3 regions of the Pseudochrobactrum algeriensis genome follow, and region 2 is predicted to be linked to each of the others. Evidence: predicted binding sites of a transcription regulator. Region 2 holds the regulator's gene; each other region holds the start of a gene.
The links. The regulator LexA, encoded in region 2, represses DNA repair genes until DNA is damaged. The targets are predictions, from matches to a motif close to TGTTCNNNNTGTGTTCNG.
Positions count from the first base shown of each region.

Region 1: the regulator LexA is predicted to act here: its motif matches at 2,588-2,605, upstream of KHQ09_RS08845 (DNA polymerase IV).
Region 3: the regulator LexA is predicted to act here: its motif matches at 2,563-2,580, upstream of KHQ09_RS14135 (DNA recombination protein RmuC).

Region 1 covers NZ_CP075361.1:1,470,945-1,476,788, reverse strand. The annotation lists gene KHQ09_RS08870 (MFS transporter) at 1-811, shown strand, start outside; gene rpmG (50S ribosomal protein L33) at 913-1,080, shown strand; gene KHQ09_RS08860 (VOC family protein) at 1,182-1,577, opposite strand; gene KHQ09_RS08855 (response regulator) at 1,605-1,976, opposite strand; gene KHQ09_RS08850 (DUF3572 domain-containing protein) at 2,212-2,511, shown strand; gene KHQ09_RS08845 (DNA polymerase IV) at 2,627-3,973, shown strand; gene KHQ09_RS08840 (esterase-like activity of phytase family protein) at 4,259-5,844, shown strand, end outside.
Region 2 covers NZ_CP075361.1:1,350,684-1,356,527, reverse strand. The annotation lists gene KHQ09_RS08350 (SurA N-terminal domain-containing protein) at 1-457, shown strand, start outside; gene trpD (anthranilate phosphoribosyltransferase) at 511-1,533, shown strand; gene trpC (indole-3-glycerol phosphate synthase TrpC) at 1,535-2,332, shown strand; gene moaC (cyclic pyranopterin monophosphate synthase MoaC) at 2,336-2,812, shown strand; gene KHQ09_RS08330 (molybdopterin molybdotransferase MoeA) at 2,846-4,066, shown strand; gene lexA (transcriptional repressor LexA) at 4,273-4,995, shown strand; gene KHQ09_RS08320 (ComEC/Rec2 family competence protein) at 5,208-5,844, opposite strand, start outside.
Region 3 covers NZ_CP075361.1:2,616,295-2,622,138, forward strand. The annotation lists gene truA (tRNA pseudouridine(38-40) synthase TruA) at 1-390, opposite strand, end outside; gene KHQ09_RS14120 (GNAT family N-acetyltransferase) at 391-918, opposite strand; gene fmt (methionyl-tRNA formyltransferase) at 915-1,850, opposite strand; gene def (peptide deformylase) at 1,900-2,433, opposite strand; gene KHQ09_RS14135 (DNA recombination protein RmuC) at 2,612-3,838, shown strand; gene KHQ09_RS14140 (Rdx family protein) at 4,187-4,438, opposite strand; gene lepA (translation elongation factor 4) at 4,609-5,844, opposite strand, start outside.

The sequences.
Region 1 (5,844 bases), 120 kb from region 2:
GCTGTCTGAATATTGGGTCAATACCTCTGCCCCGCCCGCCAAACGCGGACTGGTGCTTGGTATATACGCGACCTGTCTTTCTCTCGGCTTCGCAGTCGGCCCGTGGTTGTTCTCAATCATCGGCAGCGGCGGCTTTATGCCCTTTGGTATCGGCATCGTCATCATTGCGCTGGCAGCCTTCCCTGTCATGATTGCCAGTAAAGACAGCCCTGAATTTGAAGAAGGGGAACACGTTCCCTTCATGCCTTATATTTTCGCGGTTCCGGCGGCGACAATGGCGGTCTTTGTCTATGGCGCAGTAGAAACCGGTGGTTTTGCCCTGTTTCCGGTCTTCGGGACACGCGTCGGCCTCAATGAAGGCGATGCGGCGCTGCTGCTGACCATGGTCGGTCTCGGCAATGTGCTGATGCAGATTCCGCTCGGCCTCGTCTCCGACCGCATCGGCGACCGCCGTATTCTGCTGCTGATTTGTGCTATTATTGGTTTTGCCGGTATGGTGCTGCTGCCTTATGTTGTTACCAACTGGTATCTGATGGCAGTTCTGCTGCTGATCTGGGGCGGTGTGGTTGCCGGTCTTTACACTGTCGGCCTCGCCCATCTCGGTTCGCAATTGCAGGGACGTGAGCTTGCTTCGGCCAATGCCGCGTTCATTTTCTGCTATGGTATCGGTATGCTGGCAGGCCCTCAGGCGGCCGGTGTCGGCATGGATTTGCTGGGAGCAACAGGTTTCCCGGTCACTTTATCACTCTTTTTTGCAGCATTTATCATAATTCTGCTTATCAGACTGGTAGTTCGTAAACAGCGGGCTTGACTTTTCGGCGTGTATCCGTAGTGTCGCGCCAAATTCCCGCACCCGGATGAAATCGCCGGACAAGCAGGCGGTTTTATTATTTAAAAGAGCAGGATATCGTTATGGCTAAGGCTACAACAATTAAAATCAAGCTGTTGTCGACCGCAGACACAGGCTTCTTCTACGTAACCAAGAAGAACAGCCGTACAATGACTGAAAAAATGACAAAGCGTAAATACGACCCAGTTGCTAAGGCACACGTCGAATTCAAAGAAACCAAAATCAAATAATTCTGGTTTCGGTTATTAAAAAACCCGGACTGTTATCAGTCCGGGTTTTTTGTTGTTGAATGCAGAGCATTTCTGATTGGTAATTTGTGTCGGAACCGTAATTAAGGTGCCCAATCGGCCTGCTGCAAAACAATACGGTAACCGTCCGGATCTTCGAAAGTTACCCCCTTCTTGTCCCAATAGGGATTGAAGGCGCTCACAGGCACAAAGCCGGTCGCTTTCATACGCTCAACAGCATTTTCCCACTCGGCATGATCCGGCAAATAAAAAACCAGCAGATTCTCTTTGGTTGGTGCCTTACCGGCCTGATGCTTATCGGTGCGTGTAAATGCAAAATGATAGGGCACATTTTCACGCCCCATAATGATCGCGTCAAAACCGTCATGATCCTGAAAACTATCAAGAACTGTCAGTCCTAAACCATCCCGATAAAAGGGAAGCAATGCATCCGGATTATCTGTCGGCCTTACAATGCGGAACGTAGGAATTTTCATCATTCACCTCAGTAAGGCGAAATCCTGTAACTACAGGTCGCCGAGATAGGACTTGATCGTCTCAATAAAGCGCGGCACGGAGATCGGCTTGGAAATATAGGCTTCGCAACCGCCCTGACGAATACGCTCTTCATCGCCCTTCATAGCAAAGGCTGTGACGGCAATTACCGGAATGGCTTTCAGGTCGTCATCTTCTTTCAGCCATTTGGTGACTTCAAGACCGGAGACTTCCGGCAGCTGAATATCCATCAAAATCAGGTCGGGATGGTGGATTCGCGCCAGATCCATAGCTTCAAGACCATTGCGCGTACGGATGGTTTCATAACCGCTGGCTTCAATCAGATCGCGGAAAAGCTTCATATTCAGCTCATTATCTTCGACGATCATTACTTTTTTGGTCATGAAAAAATACCTTATTACTCAGAACATTGTCTGAATATATCCGCGTGCTGGCCGCAGCATTTCGTAGTTTTCGGCTCACGTCAATTACCACGCACGGGTACAGCACACAGAGACCATGATTATTCCAACCCCATCAGCATAGCATTGAACAATGACCAAAATGCTCCTAAACAGCTTTCATACAGCTAAAGATGCAATTACAGTTGCCAAAACGTAAAAGCCAGCCGGATATAAAATGTCAAAAACCATCTTGAATCAAAGCGATGCTGAAAATCTGGCCATTGAAGCTCTGGTCTTTCTGGCGCAGCAACCAGATTTAATGAATCGCTTTCTGTCCCTCACCGGTATTGAAGTCTCCTCCATCCGCGAAGCCGCAGATGAACCGGCTTTTCTGACCGGTGTATTACAATTCTATCTGGCGCATGAACCAACGCTCATGCAGTTTTGTGAAGCCACTGGCCATAAGCCGGAGAGCATGAATCAGGCGCTGCACTTTCTGCCGAACGGCGACAGTGCTTACGACCAATCCATGTAAGTGCGACCTCCTGCATCGCTGCAGATTGTGTATAAAATTCGCTGGCGCTTGAAATCATCTGCCTGTATTGTGCAAATGTTCCGCTTATGTTCGGATCATGATACAGGTTTTTACGATGGTCAACGGTGTTTCCGGTTATTTTGCTGAGGCCGATCCGCAGGCAGGTTTCTGCCGCGATTGCCTGACTGTGCAGAAAAAACGCCGTAGTGAACCGAGACCACGCTGCAGCGCTTGCGGCAGCCCGCGTCTGGTACGTCATGAAGAGCTATATGATTTAAGCTTTGCACATATTGATTGCGATGCTTTTTACGCTTCCATTGAAAAACGCGACAATCCTGAACTGCGTGACAAGCCGGTGATTGTCGGCGGCGGCAAGCGTGGTGTGGTTTCCACCTGCTGCTATATTGCGCGTATTCACGGTGTGCGTTCTGCTATGCCGACTTTCAAAGCCATTGAGCTCTGCCCGCAGGCCGTATTCGTTAAGCCGAATATGGAGAAATACCGCAAGGTCGGGCATCAGATTCGCCAAATGATGTTTGATCTCACGCCATTGGTCGAACCGCTTTCGATTGATGAGGCGTTTCTGGATTTGCGCGGTACGGCCAAACTGCACCGTGCGCCTCCTGCCCTTGTACTGGCAGAATTCGCCCGCCGGATTGAACAGGAAATCGGCATCACCGTTTCTGTCGGCTTGTCCTACTGCAAATTTCTGGCGAAACTTGCCTCGGACATGGAGAAGCCGCGTGGTTTCTCGGTGATCGGGGAAGAGGAAACGCTGGATTTTCTGAAGCCTAAGCCAGTCGGTATGATCTGGGGTGTCGGTAAAGCGCTCAATGCCAAGCTCAATGCTGACGGTATTCAGACCATAGGACAGCTCCAGCAAATGGAAGAATCTGCGCTGATGAAGTCCTATGGCGTGATGGGGCAGCGTCTCTACCGCCTCTCCCGCGGCATGGACACGCGCACAGTGCAGCCTGAAAGCGAGATGAAGAGCATCTCCAATGAAACCACGTTTGATATTGATATCGCCAAGGCTGAAGAGCTGGTGCCGGTACTGCGTGCATTGTCGGAAAAAGTTGCCGGGCGACTGAAACATGGCGAGATTGCCGGTCATACAGTGGTACTGAAGCTGAAAACCAAGGATTTCCAAAGCCGCACCCGTAATCATCGTCTGAGCGATCCTACGCAGCTTGCCGACAGGATTTTCCGCACCGGCCTTTATATGCTGCAAAAGGAAATTGACGGCACCAAATACCGCCTGCTCGGTATCGGCGTGACCGACCTCACCGATCCGGTAAAGGCTGATCCGCCTGATCTCGTGGATATCAAAGCCGGTAAGCGTGCGGCGGCTGAAACTGCCATTGATAAGCTACGCTCCAAATTCGGCTCCAAAACAGTGGAAACCGGCTACACATTCGGCAAAGGCAACCTCGCCCGCCCGCAGACACCGTCTGACAAATAGGTTTGGCCTGACTGCGGTTTTTCCAGCGAATAAAATGCTAATAAAAGCCATGTCATCATTTCTTCATGGAAGTGACATTTGTCTGAAACAGAGAACGGCGAAATCTCCCCTCAATGTCTGAATCAAAAAGTGGCAGGCTATAGCGAAAATGGTGATTTCGAGCACCGGAACACAGCGTACATATAAGTACGTGAGTACCGGAAGCGTAGAAATTGCCATTTGCAGCAAGGCATGGCGGCTTTTGGATCAGAGATCCAGAATTTTATCCAACATTCGGGGATATTCATGTCGCGCCGTTCTATGAGACTTTCTCTCATCACCGCTCTTACTGCCACTCTGGCAAGTTCCGTTGCTTTTTCCGCTTCGGCTGAGCCGGTTTTCAACCGCATCGCCAGCTTTGCAGTCGCCGATAACCTGCCGAAAGATGCCGATGCAAAAGCGGCGACATCTTCCGAGATCATCACGGTTTCCGAAGACGGCAATATGCTGATCTATTCCGACAGCCCGTATGGCGGCATCGGTTTTGTTGATATTACCGATCCGAAAAATCCTAAAGCCGGCGGCGTTCTTAAAGTTGAAGGCGAGCCGACATCAGTTACTGTAGCAGGCAAGCGCGTTTTCGCCGGTGTCAACACATCTGAAAGCTATGTGAAGCCATCAGGCCGTCTGGATGTGATTGATATTGCATCGCGCAAGGTTGAAATGAGCTGCGATCTCGGCGGCCAGCCGGATTCGGTAGCCGTTTCACCAGACAAGACATTCCTCGCCGTTGCCATTGAAAATGAGCGCGATGAAGAGCTGAATGATGGTGAGTTGCCACAGCTGCCAGCCGGTAATCTGGTTATTCTCAATCTCAAAGACGGCACACCGGATTGCAAAACCATGAAAGTGGTTGATCTGACCGGTATTGCAGAAGTTGCACCGGAAGACCCTGAACCGGAATTTGTTTCCATCAACAGCAAGAATGAAATTGCTGTTACACTTCAGGAAAACAACCATATTGCGATCGTCGATGCTGCTTCCGGCAAGATCACCGCGCATTTTTCTGCCGGTACTGTTGACCTCGACAAGATCGACACCAAGAAAGACGGCCAGATCAAATTTAACGGCGAGATGAAAAATGTCGCCCGCGAGCCGGATACCATCAAATGGATTGGCGATGATCGTCTGCTAACCGCCAATGAAGGCGACTATAAAGGCGGCTCCCGCGGCTTCACGATCTTCGATAAGACCGGCAAAGTGACTTATGAATCCGGCAACACGCTGGAGCACAAGATTGCTGCACACGGCCATTATCCGGAAAAGCGCAACAAGAAAGGCGTTGAGCTGGAGGGTGCCGAAGTCGGCCGTTTTGGTGATACCAACTATCTTTTCGTTGCCAGCGAGCGCGGCTCAATGGTCGGTGTTTATAAAGATACCGGTAAAGATCCTGAATTCGTTCAGCTGCTGCCATCGGGTATCGGCCCTGAGGGCGTGCTGGCGATCCCGTCACGTAACCTGCTGGTAACCGCTAATGAAACTGATCTGGGTGAAGACGGCGCCGCCCGCTCCCATGTGATGATTTATGAGCTGCAGGACAAAGCCGCAGATTATCCGCAGCTGGTTTCGGAACTGACGGAAGAAGGCACACCAATCGCCTGGGGCGCACTCTCCGGTCTGGTTGCTGATGAAAGCAAAGACGGCATTCTCTATGCAGTTTCTGACTCTGCTTATTTTGCTGCGCCGACAATCTACACGATTGATGCGAACCAGAAGCCTGCGAAAATCGCCTCTGCGCTGCTCGTCAAGCGCGGTAAAGATGCAGCGCAAAAGATTGATCTTGAAGGCATTACGACCGATGGCAAAGGCGGTTTCTGGCTGGCTAATGAAGG
Region 2 (5,844 bases):
TGAAGTCAAAGATCAGGTTGCAGCCGAGTGGAAACAGGATGAAGCAGCAAAGCGTCTGACAGCCAAAGCTGAAGAGCTGCGTAAGCGTCTTGAAGCCGGTGAAACTCTGGATGTTCTTGCTCAGGAAGCCGGCGTTGAAAAACAGACCAAACGCGGCCTGACCCGTACTGCTACAGATTCTGAACTGTCCGAGGCTGCGGTTGCGCAGATCTTCGGCGGTGCAGAAAATCTCACAGGCGTTGCAAGCGGCATCAATAAAGAAACCCAGATCCTTTTCAAAGTGATTGAGACAACCGAGCCTGCCGGTGTCAGCGCGGAAAGCCTGCCACAGGGCACACGCGATGCGATTTCCTCACGCATTGGTGACGACCTGCTGGAACAGCTCGTCGGCCGTCTGCAGAGCGAATATCCGGTTAAAATCAATCAGACCCTGATGGATCAGGCTCTTTCCTTCTAACGCCTTCTCACCTTTGAAGGCAGGCGGAGCCTCACTAAAGATTCGAGTACACTATGTCAGATTTCAAAAGCTACATTGCCAAAGCTGTTACAGGCACACCTTTAACTCAGGCGGAGTCCAAAGCAGCGTTTGACATTATGATGTCCGGCTCCGCCACCCCTGCCCAGATCGGCGGTTTTCTGATGGCTCTGCGTATGCGCGGTGAAGCCGTTGCAGAAATTGCAGGCGCTGTGGAATCAATGCGGGCGAAAATGATCCCCGTCGATGCACCTGCCGGTGCAATTGATATTGTCGGCACCGGCGGCGATCAGTCCGGTTCCTATAACGTGTCCAGCTGTGCAGCCATTGTGACTGCGGGCGCAGGCGTGATCGTTGCCAAACACGGCAACCGCGCTTTGTCCTCGCGCTCCGGTGCGGCAGATACACTGGCAGAACTGGGCATTAATATTGAGGCCGATCCGGCAACAATCAGCCGCTGCATTCATGATGCAGGTCTTGGCTTTATGTTTGCGCCGATGCATCACTCTTCGATGCGCCATGTCGGCCCTGCCCGTGTAGAGCTTGGCACCCGTACAATTTTCAACCTGCTTGGCCCGCTCGCCAATCCGGCTGGTGTTAAACATCAGCTCGTCGGTGTTTTCTCCCGCGACTGGGTACTGCCGATCGCCAAAGTGCTGAAAGAGCTCGGCTCAGATCATGTCTGGGTTGTTTATGGCGATGGTCTGGATGAAATGACCACCGCAGGCACCACCAATATTGCAGCGCTGCATAATGGTGAAATCACCGAATTTAAAATCACACCGGAAGAAGTCGGCCTGAAGCGCGTTGCTTTTGACGCTCTCAAAGGCGGCGATGCACAGCACAATGCGGCTGCCCTGCTGCGCGTACTTGGCGGTGAAGCCGGTGCTTATCGCGATATCGTGCTACTCAATGCCGGTGCTGCATTAGTGATTGCCGGCAAGGCCAAAGATATCAAAGAAGGTATTGCCCTTGCTGCACAGTCGATTGACAGCGGCGCGGCCAAAGCCAAACTCGATCAGCTGATTGCTGTATCGAACAGCAAGACAAGTGAATAAAATGACCGATATTCTCAAAAAGATCGAAGCCTATAAGCTTGTTGAAATTGCAGAAGCCAAATCACGTTTGCCATTGGCAGACGTGAAAAAAGCTGCGGCCGATCAGCCGCCTGCCCGTGGTTTCCTTAAAGCATTGGAAGCAAAGCAGGCTGCCGGTTCTTTCGGTCTGATTGCGGAAATCAAAAAAGCCAGCCCGTCCAAAGGTCTGATCCGTCCGGATTTTGATCCGCCTGCATTGGCAAAAGCCTATGAAGATGGTGGTGCGGCCTGTCTTTCTGTTCTGACAGATACACCAAGTTTTCAGGGTGCACCGGAATTCCTGCAACAGGCGCGCGCTGCCTGCTCTCTTCCAGCGCTACGCAAAGACTTTCTGTTTGATCCTTATCAGGTCTATGAAGCACGTCATTGGGGTGCGGATTGCATTCTCATCATCATGGCAAGTGTTGACGATGCTATGGCACAAGAGCTGGAAGACACAGCCTTTTCGCTTGGCATGGATGCATTGATCGAAGTGCATGATGAAGCGGAGATGGAACGGGCACTCAAATTGTCTTCACGCCTGCTCGGCATCAACAACCGCAACCTGCGTACTTTCGAAGTTGATCTTGCAGTTTCTGAGCGTCTGGCAGCCATGGTGCCGGATGACCGCCTGCTGGTTGGTGAAAGCGGTATCTTCACCCATGATGATTGCCTGCGTTTGCAGAAATCCGGCATCTCCACCTTCCTGATCGGTGAAAGCCTGATGCGCCAGCAGGATGTGGCCAGTGCAACCCGCAAACTCCTGACCGGCAAAGAGTAAATTATGAGCAAGCTGACACATCTCGATGAAAGCGGCGCTGCGAATATGGTCGATGTCGGCGACAAAGCCGAGACTATGCGCATTGCGACCGCATCGGGTTGTGTCACGATGCAAAAACAGACGCTTGAGCTGATCCTTTCCGGCAATGCAGCCAAAGGCGATGTAATCGGCACAGCCCGTCTTGCCGGTATTATGGCCGCAAAGAAAACATCTGATCTGATACCGCTTTGCCATCCATTGATGCTGAGCAAAGTCTCGGTTGATATCGAGCCGGATGAGGCGCTGCCTGGTTTGCGGGTCAGTGCGACAGTCAAACTGACCGGCAAAACCGGTGTGGAAATGGAAGCGCTCACAGCTGTCTCCGTCGCCTGCCTGACGATTTATGATATGGCAAAAGCTGCCGATAAAGGCATGGTCATCGGCAATATCGCCGTCGACAGCAAAACCGGCGGTAAATCCGGTGACTGGCAGCGCTCTTAGCATATCGCTCTTATTTTTTACGGGGTAGGTTTCATGGCATTATTACCGGTTGATGAGGCTTTGCGGCTTTTGCTCGCGGATAAAATGCCTTCCGGCCATGAGCACGTCGCTCTGCATGAAGCCGGTGACCGTGTTCTTGCTACTTCGATCTTTGCCTCATTCAATCAACCGCCTTTTGATGCCTCGGCTATGGATGGCTATGCCATTCGCTTTGCTGATGCAGAACAACTGCCGGTGACACTGAAAGTCATCGGTGAATCTGCTGCAGGCAAAGGCTTTGACGGTACAGTCAGATCCGGTGAGGCTGTGCGTATTTTTACCGGTGCGCCAATGCCTGCCGGTGCCGACACGATTGTCATTCAGGAAGACACGCTGCAGGAAGGCAATCTGGTCACATTGTTACGGGATGTGGGCAAGAGCCGTCACATCCGTTTCAGCGGGCTGGATTTCAAAGATGGCGAATGTCTGCTGCAAACCGGTCATCTGCTTGATCCGGCATCGCTCTCTTTGGCTGCAGCGTCCGGCCACGCACAATTGCAAGTCTATAAACGCCCTAAAACAGCTATTCTTGCTACCGGCAATGAGCTTGTGCCTGCGGGCACTGTTCCTGCGGCAGATCAGATCGTCAGCTCCAACAGTTATGGTGTCGCAGAAATTGTACGGCGCAATGGCGGCACGGCAGATGATCTGGGCATTGTGCCGGATGATTTGGCCCTTATCGAACAATCCATTCGCAATGTTGCAGCTTCGGATGCAGATATTCTGATTACGCTTGGCGGCGCATCCGTCGGCGATCATGATCTGGTGCATAAAGCACTGACCAATTGCGGCGTTGAACTCGGCTTTTACAAAATCGCCATGCGTCCGGGCAAACCGCTGATGTTCGGCCAGCTGGATCGCGAAGGCAAAGTGCCCCTGCTCGTTCTTGGTCTTCCAGGTAATCCGGTTTCCAGTCTCGTTTGTTCCTATGTGTTTCTGGCGCCGCTGGTTGCGCGTCTGGCAGGCAAAGCCGCGACCACCTATATTGCCGGCGCCAGACTGGCACAGGACATGGCTGCCAATGGCAACCGCCGCGATTATGCCCGTGCGGCACTAACCCGCAACAGCGATGGCGAGTTACTGGCAACGCCTCTGCCGGTGCAGGATTCTTCCATGCTGACCGTCATTACCCGTGCGGATGCTCTGCTGATCCGTGAGCCCTTTGCGGAAACAGCTAAAGCCGGTGATCGCTGTCAAATCCTGATGATACGCTGAAATCCTTTAAACAATCGGATTAATCACTTTTAAAGCCTTGCAGAACAATACTGGAACATATAGTGTTCGTTCTGGGTTTGTTTTAAAAATTGATTCTCGCAACCGCGCCCCGTGCATGCGGTTATGCGTTTAGTCCGCACGACTTCATTATCTGCCACCATAATTTCAGTAAACGGCAGATAATATAAAGGCTTTGGGAGCGTATAATGCTGACGCGTAAACAACATGAATTATTGCTGTTTATCCATGACCGCCTGAAGGAAAGCGGCATTCCCCCTTCGTTTGACGAGATGAAAGAGGCGCTCAATCTCGCTTCCAAATCCGGCATTCACCGTCTGATTACAGCTCTGGAAGAACGCGGTTTTATCCGTCGTCTGCCAAACAGAGCGCGTGCGCTTGAAGTTGTGCGTTTACCGGATTCGATTGCACCAGGTCTCAACAGCCAGAAAAAATTCTCACCAAGTGTCATTGAAGGCGATCTCGGCAAAAAGAATGTCACCGAACTGCCTAAAAAAGCAGCGTCTGCAGCCGATCCGGAAGCACCTGCCGGTATCAGTGTTCCGGTGATGGGGCGTATTGCAGCCGGTGTACCGATTTCTGCGATCCAATCCCAGACCCATATGATTACCCTGCCACCGGAAATGCTTGGCAGCGGTGAGCATTATGCGCTGGAAGTTAAAGGCGACTCGATGATCGAAGCCGGTATTCTCGACGGCGATACAGTGATTATCCGCCGTGGTGATACTGCAAATGCCGGTGAAATCGTTGTGGCTCTGGTCGATGATGAAGAAGCAACACTCAAACGCTTCCGCCGCAAAGGCGCATCTATTGCGCTTGAAGCTGCCAATCCGGCCTATGAAACCCGTATTTTCGGTCCTGACCGCGTACGTGTTCAGGGCAGACTGGTTGGTCTGGTACGCCGCTACTAATATGCCAGCGGAGCGGAAACCGGCATTACTGCCGGTTTTCAACTACAGGCAGTTTATTGCTCCTGCTGCATATTCTTGCATGGGCAATAACGGGCCATTTTAAGTATTGCACCTCCCGATACAAATAGTGCCCTACAAGCTATTTTCGCTGCACTATTATGCTGTGACTACGCATTCATAATAGCTACGGTCAGAAAAAGGTGTGACAGTTCTTATTTTGGATCTTCCAGATTGCGGGCAGCACGGGACCAGAGGCGGTAGCTATGCCAAGGTCGTTGCGGCTCTCCCACTGCAAACACGACCTGCGCCTGTTCCGGCTTATATGCCAAACCAGCTTGATGCACTTGCGCCTTTATAGTCGCACTTTGCTGCATAGTTGGAAAAAGAGTTTGTGCTTTGTCTGTATGCTTGTGGCTATCCGGTTTCAGATAAATCTCTGCCACGCCTTGTAGTGCCAGTTGCTGGCGGGTGATGATAACAGGGGCACTTCGCGTTACTGCCCCTGTAATAATGCTGGCTTTTCTATCGGGACAAGACAGGTTTCCCGCATAAGCGAGAACGATAATATCACCGATATTACAGGCAATATCTGCCGCAGACCGGTTTTCCGCATAGATCAGCACCTGCCCGTTTTGCAGATCAAAACTGCATAACCCGTCCTCACAGACAAAACCTCCGGAATTTGCCGCGCTGCTATTATCCGGCGTTTTAACCTCATGGATTCTGTAGGCCTTGCGCCAGTTATCCGTTGTGAACGCAGCCGGTCGCGCACGGTTTACATAAAGACTATTGTTCTGGCGGACTGCAACCAGTCTGGCATCTTCCGAGATAATAATATCCGGCAAAGTG
Region 3 (5,844 bases), 1.3 Mb from region 2:
ACGGCTGGCTTCCAGCGCCAAAGGTGTGCGGCGGTTGATAATTCGGTAAATATAATGTCGTCCCAGCGCACTGAAACGCGCATCAAAATGATCCGGCACTTTCTCGACATTAATCAGAAAGACGCTCTCTTTATCCAGCGCCAGATAGGCATTGACGGCATCACGTACTTTGGATGCGCCCCAATCCTTGGTCAGATCAACATGGGCGGTTTGCTGAAAAGCATGAACACCAGCATCGGTACGCCCTGCAGCCCCGATTGAATTGCTGTCACCGCAAAATTTGAAAATCGCGGCTTCAATAGCCCCCTGCACCGTCGGCGCATTATCCTGCCGCTGCCATCCGGCATAGGGTGAACCATCATATTCAACTGTCAGGCGATAACGCGGCACTCAATTTTCTCCGAATGCAGAAGCATAAATCAGTTTACCTTGCAAAGGTGCAAGAGTGGCTGTGTTCGTGAGGTGCTTTGCCTGCAAATATTGCGCGGGATAAACACTCTCAAGTCCGGCAGCATCGGCAACGCTGTAACCGAAGCGTCCGTAATAGGCCGGATCGCCTAAGACAATGCTCAGAACCTCACCTTGCTGAACCAGCAGCTTGTGTGCAGCCTCAACCAGCGCACTGCCCAGCCCCGTCCGTTGCATTTCCGGTGACACAGCAAGCGGCGCCAAAGCAACAGCAGCCAGACGATTGCCGGACTGTTCGACCCATAATCTGGAAAACAGAATATGTCCGGCAATTTTACCGTCAATTTCCGCAAGCAGCTCCAGCACAATGTCACCGTCAGCGGCCAGCTTGCGCACCAATGCAACCTCATCAGTCCCGTCAAAAGCAGCGGCAATCACACCATCAATCGTTGAGCGATCTTGCTCTCTGACGGGGCGTATATCCGGCTGCTTGACGGGAGAATGACTCATGGCAGAATTGTACCGGTTGCGAGCTTAACGCCATTGCAGAATTCTGCAGCGCTGACAGCCTTGCCACCCGCTTTTTGCACCAGCGTCAGCGCAACCGCGCCCTCACCACAGGCAATCACCAGCTGCCCGTCCAGCACTTCACCGGCTTTGCCAGCGCCATCAGCGATCACCGAGCGCAGCACTTTCACGCGCTCAAGCTGACCATTGATTTCCATTTCGCACCAAGCACCAGGAAACGGGCTCAGGCCGCGGATACGGTTATGCACGGCGTGCGCCGGTTGTGCCCAGTCGATACGCGCTTCGGATTTTTCAATCTTGGAGGCATAGGTCACGCCATCTTCTGACTGGGGGTTGAGCTTCAGGCTGTCGCGCTCCAGTGCTGCCATCGCACGCACCATCAGATCAGCACCGGTAATGCTCAGACGATCATGCAATTCACCGCAGGTCATATTCGGAGTGATGGTAATTTTCTCGACCATGGCCACGGGACCGGTATCCAGCCCCTCATCCATTTTCATAATCATCATGCCGGTCTCGGCATCGCCCGCCATAATCGCGCGCTGGATCGGCGCAGCGCCACGCCAGCGTGGCAGCAGCGAAGCGTGACCATTATAGCAACCAAGTGCGGGCGCTTCGAGAATAGCCTTTGGCAGCAACATGCCATAGGCAACAACCACAGCGACATCCGCATTGAGATCACGGAAAATCTGCTGCTCTTCTTCGCTTCTCAGACTTTTCGGTGTGAAAACAGGAATACCGAATTCTTCCGCTTTTTCATGCACCGGCGATTTTGTCAGTTCCAGTCCACGACGACCAGCCGGACGCGGCGGCTGACTGTAAACAGCCACAATTTCATAGCCCTGTCCGATCAGCGCTGTCATCACCGGAACAGAAAATTCCGGCGTGCCCATAAACACAATACGTAACGACATAGACTATCCTACCTACACTCTCTGACCTGACCGTAATTCAGCCTGCATTTCAGATTTTTTTACCTGAAGCCGGCACATGGGTCTTGGCCAGTTTTTTGAATTTCTTGATCACCATATCCCGCTTGAGCTTGGAAATATGGTCGATAAAAAGCACGCCATCCAGATGGTCAATCTCATGCTGCAGACAGGTAGCCATCAGGCCTTCAGCTTTGATTTCCTGCGGTTTACCGTCCAGATCCTGATAGGTCACGCGCACAGTCGCAGGGCGTTCCACTTCCGCATAATAATCAGGGATCGAGAGGCAACCCTCTTCATAAGAGCTCGGCTCATCCGAGCGCTCGACAATCACCGGATTAATGAAGACCTGTGGTGCAGGGGCATCGCCCTCTTTCGCCAGATCAATCACCACCATACGGATCGGCTCAGCCACCTGAATTGCAGCCAGACCAATACCCGGCGCATCATACATCGTGGCAAACATATCATCGGAGAATTTACGCAAATCCGCATCGAAACGCTCAACGGGTTTGGAAACCTGACGCAATACCGGATCAGGAATAAAAATAATCGGCTTAATGGTCATCACAGTGATCCGGTGTTGCAAATGATTGAAAATATCTGACACCCGCGCAGGCGGGCACAATCGGAATGATGTCCGATCTAATCTCTCAGCACTCCGCCGTCAATAAATTACATGAGATGAACAAAAATTTGTTCACGTTTTATTCCTATATTTACCGCGAATCGTGTAATCTTTATCTATGGAAACATTATCTGCTTCAGAAATACCGGCATCCTTTGCGGGTGCTCTCGGCCTCAGCCCCGCCCAGTTTTTGCTGGCGGCGGGCGGTTTTGTACTGCTCATCATCCTCCTGCTGTTCTGGCTGTCCGGCCGTAACAGCAGGACGATGTTGCATGCACAATTCCAGTCGGAAGAGCGGGCGCGCGAGGCAGAAATGCAAATGCAGTCGATCCTGAAAAGTCAGGCAGAAATGCAGGGCCGGATGCAGACGATGGCAGAGCTTTTCGGCGCCAGACAGGCAGAACTCAACAAATCTATCCGCGACCGGCTCGATGGTATGACCAGTCATCTTGGCCGCAGTATCAATGAACAGACCCGCTCGACCCATGAAAACTTAAGCAAGTTGCAGGAGCGGCTGGCGGTGATCGACACCGCGCAGAACAACATCCAGTCGCTCGCCGGCCAGGTTGTGCAATTGCAAGCCATCCTCGCCAATAAGCAGACGCGCGGCGCTTTCGGCCAGTCGCGTATGGAAGCAATCATTGCCGACGGTCTGCCAATGGGTGCCTATGAGTTTCAGGCTACACTCTCTAATGGTATGCGCCCCGATTGTCTGGTGCGGATGCCCAACGGCACAGCCTCATTAGTGGTCGATGCCAAATTCCCGCTGGAAAGCTGGAATGCATTGAAGGCCTCTGAGACACCGGAAGCCAAACGTCATTACGAGCAGCTTTTTCGCCGTGATATGGAAGTTCATATCCGTGACATTGCCGCCAAATATTTCATCAGCGGAGAAACACAGGATACGGCTTTTCTGTTTGTGCCGTCAGAATCGATCTTTGCGGAAATTCACGAGAATTTTGAGGTGATTATTCAGCGGGCGCACCGTTCCCGCGTGGTCATTGTCTCCCCCTCCCTGCTGATGCTCTCCATTCAGGTCATCCAGTCCGTGCTCAAAGATGCGCGGATGCGGGAACAGGCACATCTCATTCAGGGAGAGGTTGTGCGGCTGATGGATGATGTATCGCGCCTTGATGAGCGTGTGCGCAAATTACAAACCCATTTTTCACAGGCCAGCCGCGACATTGACGATATTCTGATCTCATCCTCCAAAGTCACCCGTCGCAGTGCGAAGATTGAGGCATTGGAACTGGGCGATAATCCGGATAATCACGAACAGAAAAAAGCGCCGCAGCAACAATCCTTGCCGCAGAATGGCAGCGCTCCGGCACCACGCTTTTTATAGAAAACAATTTTACGGAATCTATCTCTGAGAACGGGATTATAAGCCTTTACAGAATGAGGCAAAAATCCCGCTCAAGGCACAACAGAGCCTTATTTTAGGCAGTAAAATTAACCATTTCAGCTATCTGCGCCGCAATAAATAAAGACGAAACCAGCAATCCGCGTCTATGCAGCTCATATATATCCGCACAAAAACCGGACAACCGCAGCGGAATCTCCGTCTCAAATGATGCCCGCAACACTTTGCCCGACAAATAAAAAAGCCGGACGCACATTGCATCCGACTTTAATTCTACAATAAAAATCAGCTAGTTACGTCTTTATATATTACATAAAGACCAAAGCCTGATCAGCCCTTCATTGTCTCACGAATACGGGCAACCAGTGCATCACTTTCCGGAAAGCCGTTTTCAGCTTTACGATCCCATACCACCTGCTCATTCAGGCGGATGATGTAATTGCCATCGCCGCCCGGAATAAGCGCGATCTCGCCGACTTCGTCACCGAATGCCTGCAACAATTCCTGAGCCGCCCATGCAGCACGGAGCATCCAGTTACACTGGATACAATATTCAATGGTAATACGTGGCTTAGCAGTCATATCGAAATATCCTATATTAAGTAGAGCGTTCCCGTTCATATTGAATCGTTAGAACCACTCTACTCTTTTGTTTTACGCATTTTCCTACGCAAAACCGGTTCCCACTTTTGCTGGAAATGCTCTAAAACAAACCCGCCTGAAGGCGGGTCTGCTCGAAATCTCTGAAGTGATTATTCATCACCCATTTTAAGCGCCTGAATGAAGGCTTCCTGCGGAATTTCCACCTTACCGAACTGACGCATGCGCTTCTTACCTTCCTTCTGCTTTTCCAGAAGTTTGCGCTTACGCGAAACGTCACCACCGTAACATTTAGCCGTCACATCCTTACGCAGAGCCGAGATCGTCTCACGCGCAACAATACGTCCGCCAATTGCCGCCTGAATCGGAATTTTGAACATATGCTGCGGGATCAGGTCTTTCAGCTTCTCACACAGCACGCGGCCACGTTTTTCAGCGGCAGAACGGTGTACCAGCATGGAGAGCGCATCAACCGGCTCGTCATTGACGAGGATCGACATCTTCACCAGATCACCTTCTTTATATTCCGACAGATTATAATCGAAAGATGCATAACCTTTGGAAATCGACTTCAGGCGATCGTAGAAATCGAACACCACTTCGTTGAGCGGCAGTTCATAGGTCACCATCGCACGCGGGCCGACATAAGACAGATCGACCTGAATACCACGACGCTCCTGACAGAGTTTCAGGATCGAACCGAGATAATCATCCGGCGTCAGAATCGTCGCTTTAATCCACGGCTCTTCAATAGAAGTGATTTTCACCACATCCGGCATATCCGCCGGATTGTGCAGTTCCTTCACCGAACCGTCGAGCATATTCATGCGATAAACAACGGAAGGTGCGGTAGCGATCAGATCAAGATCAAACTCGCGGGAAAGACGTTCCTGAATGATTTCAAGATGCAACAGCCCGAGGAAACCGCAACGGAAACCAAAGCCCAGAGCGGCCGATGTTTCCATTTCAAAGGAGAAGCTCGCATCATTGAGACGCAGCTTGCCCATGGCAGCACGCAAATCTTCAAAATCAGCCGCATCCACAGGGAACAGACCGCAGAACACCACCGGCTGAGCAGGTTTGAAACCCGGCAGCATGGTTGTTGTCGGACGTTTGTCTTCGGTGATCGTATCACCAACGCGGGTATCCGCCACTTCCTTGATCGAAGCGGTGATAAAGCCAAGCTCACCCGGCCCCAGATCTTCAACAGCCACCATTTTCGGTGTGAATACGCCGACGCGCTCCACCGGATATTTGGCACCTGTGCCCATCATACGGATGGTCTGGCCTTTTTTCAGCACACCGTCGATGATGCGAACCAGCACGATCACACCGAGATAAGTGTCATACCAGCTATCCACCAGCATGGCTTTGAGCGGTGCATCACG